Synechococcus elongatus PCC 11801: one gene and its partner. The protein of the gene in region 1 binds, or shares a complex with, the protein of each later gene. Links are inferred from orthologs where the notes say so. Each region holds a gene or a part of one and is shown in the gene's direction. Other genes may lie near its edges. The genes, in order: DOP62_RS12080 and pnp.

Region 1 (3,221 bases):
TGCGAGAGCGATCGCCCCAGTTGGGATCTCTACGTGGTGCTATCGCGTCAAACGGCCACTGGCCTCTGGGACTTTAGCCAAGGGTTTCGACGGGTTAAGCAAGTGGAAGCTGGTGCAGGTTACTGGGTTGATCTGCAGCCAATCTGCCAGCGTCTCTCAGCAGGCGATCGCCTCTGTCTGAGTGTTGCTCTCGCTGCCTATCCTGCCTTTGCCGTCAATCCAGGCAATGGCGATCTGCCAACCGCAACAGTGCCCGTGAATGCACAGGTGATTACGATCCAAGTCCAGTCAGCAGGAAGCTTTTTGGAGTTACCAACCGTTGCGATCGCTGTCAGCGACGAATCGGCCTGATAAGCTACCGCTGATACCGCGGAAGTTGATATGAATCGCTCGTTGCGTCTGGGGTCACTTGGCTGTGCTGCTGCTGTGCTGCTCTCTGCACCGTGGCATGGGGGAACTGCGATCGCCTCTGCCCAAACCCCCTCAGCAGCCGAGACCATTCGTTCGTTCAGTCAACTGGCTCAACGGACTTTTACTTTTATGGAGGCGTTTCGGAACAGCAACACGGCATCTATTCTGCCGCTCCTAGAGCCACAACTGGCAAAAGCGCTTACACCCCAAGCTCTGCGCGCCCGTATACGCGAGGATCTCACCAAGGTTGGGGCGCTGCAGGGGTTCAGCATCAGCAGCATTGACCAAGGCCCTGGTCTCGATACCGTGACCGTGCTGCTGCAAACTCCCACGGGACAGACCGTGCTGCGGTTGCTCTTCAACCAAACCTTTCAAATCGTTGGCTATGACCTGCCGGATCTAACGGAGTCACCAGAGCAAGTTGCCGGCGACTTCGTGCAAGCCTTGGCAAACAAACAAGCCCTTGAAGCACGATCGCTGCTCAGTCCCTTCCTCAAAACTGAGATCTTTCCGCAGCAGATCGAGCAACGCTGGCAAGCCCTGCAACAGCGAACTGGCACCTTCCGGCAAATTATCCGCATTGAGAATGCTGGCTCGGAGAATGGGATTACCCTCCTCCTAGTCGAAATTCGCTTTAGCCAAGCGACGGATACACTCTTCATCTCCCTCGATAGCGACAATCGCATTACAAACGTCGATTTCCCTGAGAGTCCGCGCACAAACTAGAGACAAAGCCAAGCAAGAGGGTGAGCGATGGCGGTGCGCAAATTAGGCGTCCTCACCAGTGGTGGCGATTGTCCGGGGCTCAATGCTGTCATTCGAGCGATCGCCCACCACGCTGTCAGTAACTATGGCTGGGAGCTCTGGGGCATTGCCTACGCCACCCAGGGACTGCGTCAGCGCCAAGCGATCGCCATCTACCCCCACAGTTTTGATCGCCAGGGTCCAGACCCCCTGCTCTGCAGTGGCGGTACGATTCTCGGCTCGATCAATCGGGGTGACACCCTTGCCCAGCAGGCGGAAATTCTGGCGGGCTATGCCGATCTCGGTCTTGATGCCCTGATTGGCATTGGCGGTGACGGTAGCCTCGCAATTTTGCAGCAACTCGCGCGAGCCGGCGGCTGGCAGTTCATTGGTATTCCTAAGACGATCGACAACGACGTCGCCTTCACAGAGCGGGCGATCGGCTTTGATACCGCGATTCACACAGTCGCGGAGGCATTGCTGAACTTGGGCAGTACCGCCGCGAGTCACGATCGGATCATGATTGCCGAGGTCATGGGCCGCCAGTCGGGGCATCTTGCCCTCCACGGCGGCATCGCAGGGGGAGCGGATGTCATCCTTTTGCCTGAAATCCCCTATCGCTTGCCAGAACTCTGTCACTACCTTCAGCAACTGCGCGATCGCTGGCAACGCCGCTATGCGGTCATTGCGATCGCTGAGGGAACCCATCACCCTCCAGAGGTGGATCGCAGTCATGCCGGTTTGGGGGAACAACTCGCCCATGCGATCGCGGCGCACGATGCTCGATTGGAAGCCCGAGTTACTGTCCTTGGCCATGTGCAGCGCGGAGGACAACCCGTGGCAAGCGACCGCCTCTTAGCCGCACAAATGGGTTATGCCGCCGTCGAACGGATAGCCGCTGGAGCCAGTGGCGAAATGATGGCTTGGCAAGGCGGACGGGTTGTTGGGGTCGCGCTAGACAGCGTTTGCCTGCACAGCCCTACCCTTGTTGATCCGCACAGCGCACTCGTCGATACGGCTGCAGGACTTGGAATTTTCCTGGGCGATCGCAATCTTGCTCCCTGGCGTGGATCAGCTTGTCCCACCCATTGAACGACAGCAGTCTCTAGGTTTCAGGCGTAGATTGATTCGCTGGTGCTTCTAAATTCAAATCTTCCTGATCTGAGCCTTGCAAGAGCAAGCGCAGACCAATCACAACAAAACCAACGACAGCCGCAAGCTTTAGCCATTGCGGGGGAATGTAGTCTGCGATCTGGTCGCCCAACACCACACCGATCAAGCTGGCCAAAACCAAGGCGCTAGCCGTTCCTAGAAACACAGCACGGGGCGATCGCGAACTGCCACCGAGCGCAACTGCGGCCACCTGACTTTTATCGCCGAGTTCCGAAAGGAACACCGCCAGGAAACTCGCTCCGAGTAACTGCCAATCCATTGCCCTTAGCTCCAGTGTTGCCAGAGGTCCCAACCCAATGCCGCCGCAATCACCAACAGCGTGACACCGGCAGCAATATCCAAGGTGCGCGGGGCGATGTGCTGTGCCAACCAGCGCCCTAACAACACCCCCAGCAGACTCGTACTGATCAGTGCCGTGGCCGCACCGGTGAAGACAATCCACGGTCGATGCGATTCCACAGTCATCAGCAGCGTTGTGACTTGCGTCTTATCGCCCAGCTCCGCCAGAAAAATGGTCAGAAAGGTCGAGACAAAGACACTCCAAGCAGAAGACCGACCTGAACTCGCTGCCGGAGCTTGTGGGGTCTCAAGGTCAGGGGAAGGAGCGGCCACAGCAAAATTTCATAATCGTTTCATAAACCTAGCATTGGTCCCTAGGTTCAGAGCTCCTCTAGTGTCAGCCCTACGGCCTGCCGAAAGCGGATTTGTTCGAGACTGCGATCGCCATAGACGCCCTCAATCTGCTCTTCGCAGCAGGCGATCGCAAAATCGTTGAGGTCTTCCTTGGGCACACCAAACATCGTCTCAAAGGTTTCAGGCTGCACCCGGCAGAATCGGGGCCGATCCTCGTAGATGTTGCACAGCCTCGTACTGTGGTCGAAGTTGATGCACCA
Region 2 (3,283 bases), 660 kb from region 1 along the record:
GAGTTGCGCAGCCGCATCGGCATGGTCTTCCAAAAGCCCAATCCCTTCCCTAAGAGCATCTACGAAAACATTGCTTACGGGGCTCGCATTAACGGCTACCAAGGCGATATGGACGAGCTTGTCGAAAAGTCGCTCCGTCAAGCCGCACTCTGGGACGAAGTCAAAGACAAGCTGAAGGATAGTGGCCTCGCGCTGTCGGGCGGTCAACAACAGCGGCTATGTATTGCCCGCACTGTTGCTGTCCAGCCAGAAGTGATTTTGATGGATGAGCCTTGTTCGGCTCTCGATCCGATTTCAACGCTGGCGATCGAAGAGTTGATGCAAACCCTGAAGCAGCAGTACACGATCATCATCGTGACGCACAACATGCAGCAGGCGTCACGGACTTCCGACTACACTGCCTTCTTCAATGCACGGGCCACAGATGGTGGTGGCAAGATGGGCTACCTCGTGGAGTTCGACACCACCGAGAAGATCTTCGACAGCCCAGATCAAGAGGCAACAGCCGACTACGTTAGTGGTCGTTTCGGCTAACTCCGACCTAATCTGACCTGACTCTTAACCCGAGACAGCCGCGCCTGTGCTCGGGTTTTGTTGTCTGCGATCGCAAGCAGTTGCCGTCTGCCGCTGCAGAGTGTCAGGATCGAAGACAGCAAAAACAAGGAAAAACATAATGCCACCACTCAGCAAGTCGTTGTCCTTTGATGGGCGCGACATTCGGCTGGAGCTGGGCCTGTTTGCCCCACAGGCTGGAGGTTCCGTTCTGATCAGTTCGGGAGATACTGCTGTTCTCGTTGCCGCGACCCGTTCGACAGCCCGTGAGGGGATTGATTTTCTGCCGTTGACGGTGGATTACGAAGAGCGGATGTATGCGGCGGGTCGGATTCCGGGTGGTTTCCTACGCCGCGAAGGGCGCCCCCCAGAACGGGCCACGCTGATTAGCCGTTTAATCGATCGCCCGATGCGCCCCCTCTTCCCCAGTTGGCTGCGGGATGACTTGCAGATTGTGGCGACGACGCTGTCGATGGATGAGACGGTTCCGCCCGATGTCTTAGCCGTCACTGGGGCTTCGATCGCCACGCTAGTCGCCAAGATTCCTTTCTACGGACCGATGGCAGCCGTTCGAGTCGGCCTTGTGGGCGATGACTTCATCATCAACCCCACCTATCGCGAGATCGAAAAAGGTGATCTGGACCTGGTGGTGGCTGGGACTCCTGCCGGGGTGATCATGGTCGAAGCTGGTGCGAATCAACTACCAGAAGCCGATGTGATCGAGGCGATCGACTTTGGCTATGAGGCAGTGCAAGAGCTGATCAAGGCTCAGCAAAGTCTGCTAGCTGAGCTGGGAATCGAGCAGGTGATGCCCGAGACTCCGACCGCCGACAACACGCTGGAAAACTTTGTGCGCGATCGCGCCAGCAGTGGCGTCCAGCAAGTGCTGCAGCACTTCAGCTTCACCAAGTCGGAACGGGATGCCGCTTTGGATGAAGTCAGAGCGACGGTGGTAGAGGCGATCGCAGAACTGCCGGAAGATAACCCAGTTCGTAGCGTGACTGCGGCAGAGCCAAAAGCTTTGGGCAACACCTTCAAGGCCCTGACCAAAAGCCTGATGCGTCAGCAGATTCTGCGCGATGGTGTCCGGGTCGATGGTCGGAAGCTCGACCAAGTGCGGCCGATCTCGAGTCGGGTTGGCTTGCTGCCGCCCCGCGTCCATGGATCGGGCTTATTCCAGCGCGGGCTAACGCAAGTGCTGTCGATTGCCACCCTGGGTACGCCTGGAGATGCACAGGAGCTGGATGATCTCCACCCCGACACCCAGAAGCGTTATCTGCACCACTACAACATGCCGCCCTACTCAGTGGGTGAAACACGGCCGATGCGATCGCCCGGACGGCGAGAGATTGGTCACGGTGCCCTAGCGGAACGGGCCTTACTGCCTGTTTTGCCCTCGAAGGATGAATTCCCCTACGTGATTCGGGTTGTCTCCGAGGTTCTGTCTTCCAATGGCTCTACGTCGATGGGCTCGGTCTGTGGCTCGACCCTCTCACTGATGGATGCTGGGGTTCCGATTAAGAAGCCCGTCAGCGGTGCTGCCATGGGGCTGATCCGCGAAGGCGATGAGTACCGCGTGCTCACCGATATCCAAGGAATCGAAGACTTCTTGGGTGACATGGACTTCAAAGTAGCGGGCACGGATCAAGGGATTACCGCCCTGCAGATGGATATGAAAATCCACGGCCTGCCCTTGGAGATCATTGCAGACGCCATCAATCAGGCTAAGCCTGCCCGCTTGCACATCCTCGACAAGATGCTGGAAGCGATCGCCACGCCTCGCGAAGACCTCTCGACCTACGCACCACGTCTATTCCGGATTCAAATCAATCCCGAGCAAATCGGCCTGGTGATTGGTCCTGGCGGCAAAACGATCCGATCGATCACCGAGCAAACTGGTGCCAAGATTGACATCGAAGATACGGGCGCTGTGACTATCTCGGCAGTCGATGCTGATTCAGCACTGCGAGCGAAGTCGATCATCGAAGGCATGACCCGCACCGTCAGTGCTGGTGATGTCTACATCGGTAAGGTGACTCGCATCATCCCGATCGGGGCGTTTGTGGAGTTCTTGCCGGGTAAAGAAGGCATGGTCCACATTTCGCAAATTGCGGATTATCGAGTTGCCCGTGTTGAAGATGAACTGACTGTCGGCGATGAAGTCGTGGTCAAAGTCCGCGAAATCGATCAAAAAGGCCGGATTAACCTCACCCGCAAGGGGATTGATCCCGCTGAGATTGAAGCGGCGCGGGCTGCTGTCGAAGCTTAAATTCTCCGTCTGGCATTCGGCGATCGTTTGTCGAGTGCCCTAACGGAATCCATCAGCGGATGTGAGCCTAGGCTTGCATCCGTTTTTTGATGCCGAGTTGCCAAGGAATCGAGCGATCGCGCAGTAGCCCAAGAAAAAACCCAACCGTTTCTGGCTGGGTTGATGTTGGAGTCTTTGAGTTGTTATAGCGAGACTTATTTAGTCAGCACCGGTTCACGAGACTCCTCGGAAGCTGGGACTGCAGCCGTTGTCAGAACTGTATCTTCACGATCGCTCAGCTCATCCGTCTCAGTCGCCGCTGAACTCTTCGGTTGTGTCTCGTGCGATCGGTGAATGCGGATACCGATAAACACGTCGTAGATGAAGTTCCAGAAGTCTTTCTTGCTAGCAAGAATGCCTAAGGTTTGCGGCGATTGGCGTTTATCCAGCAGAGGCTTCGTCGCGTGGTAGGCCGGACGGTAG

What was found.
Region 2: DOP62_RS12080 (region 1) and pnp share a complex: the UniProt entries of both Bacillus subtilis proteins name them as parts of the possible RNA degradosome complex. The link is inferred for Synechococcus elongatus PCC 11801 from one-to-one orthologs.

The regions. Positions count from the first base shown.
Region 1 is NZ_CP030139.2:2,411,231-2,414,451, reverse strand. What follows is about bases 306-3,205. They hold DOP62_RS12080 (ATP-dependent 6-phosphofructokinase), read left to right. Parts: upstream 306-1,164; coding sequence 1,165-2,247; downstream 2,248-3,205. Other genes in these bases: DOP62_RS12065 (YkgJ family cysteine cluster protein), read right to left, coding at 2,988-3,205; DOP62_RS12070 (TMEM165/GDT1 family protein), read right to left, coding at 2,593-2,940; DOP62_RS12075 (TMEM165/GDT1 family protein), read right to left, coding at 2,261-2,587; DOP62_RS12085 (DUF3887 domain-containing protein), read left to right, coding at 382-1,137; DOP62_RS12090 (CocE/NonD family hydrolase), read left to right, coding at 306-351. Outside these bases: more of DOP62_RS12090, read left to right, coding at 1-305; more of DOP62_RS12065, read right to left, coding at 3,206-3,221. UniProt on the Bacillus subtilis protein: Catalyzes the phosphorylation of D-fructose 6-phosphate to fructose 1,6-bisphosphate by ATP, the first committing step of glycolysis.
Region 2 is NZ_CP030139.2:1,746,873-1,750,155, reverse strand. Bases 286-3,247 are described here. They hold pnp (polyribonucleotide nucleotidyltransferase), read left to right. Parts: upstream 286-673; coding sequence 674-2,821; downstream 2,822-3,247. Other genes in these bases: crtR (beta-carotene hydroxylase), read right to left, coding at 3,016-3,247; pstB (phosphate ABC transporter ATP-binding protein PstB), read left to right, coding at 286-534. Outside these bases: more of pstB, read left to right, coding at 1-285; more of crtR, read right to left, coding at 3,248-3,283. UniProt on the Bacillus subtilis protein: Involved in mRNA degradation. Catalyzes the phosphorolysis of single-stranded polyribonucleotides processively in the 3'- to 5'-direction. Necessary for competence development in Bacillus subtilis.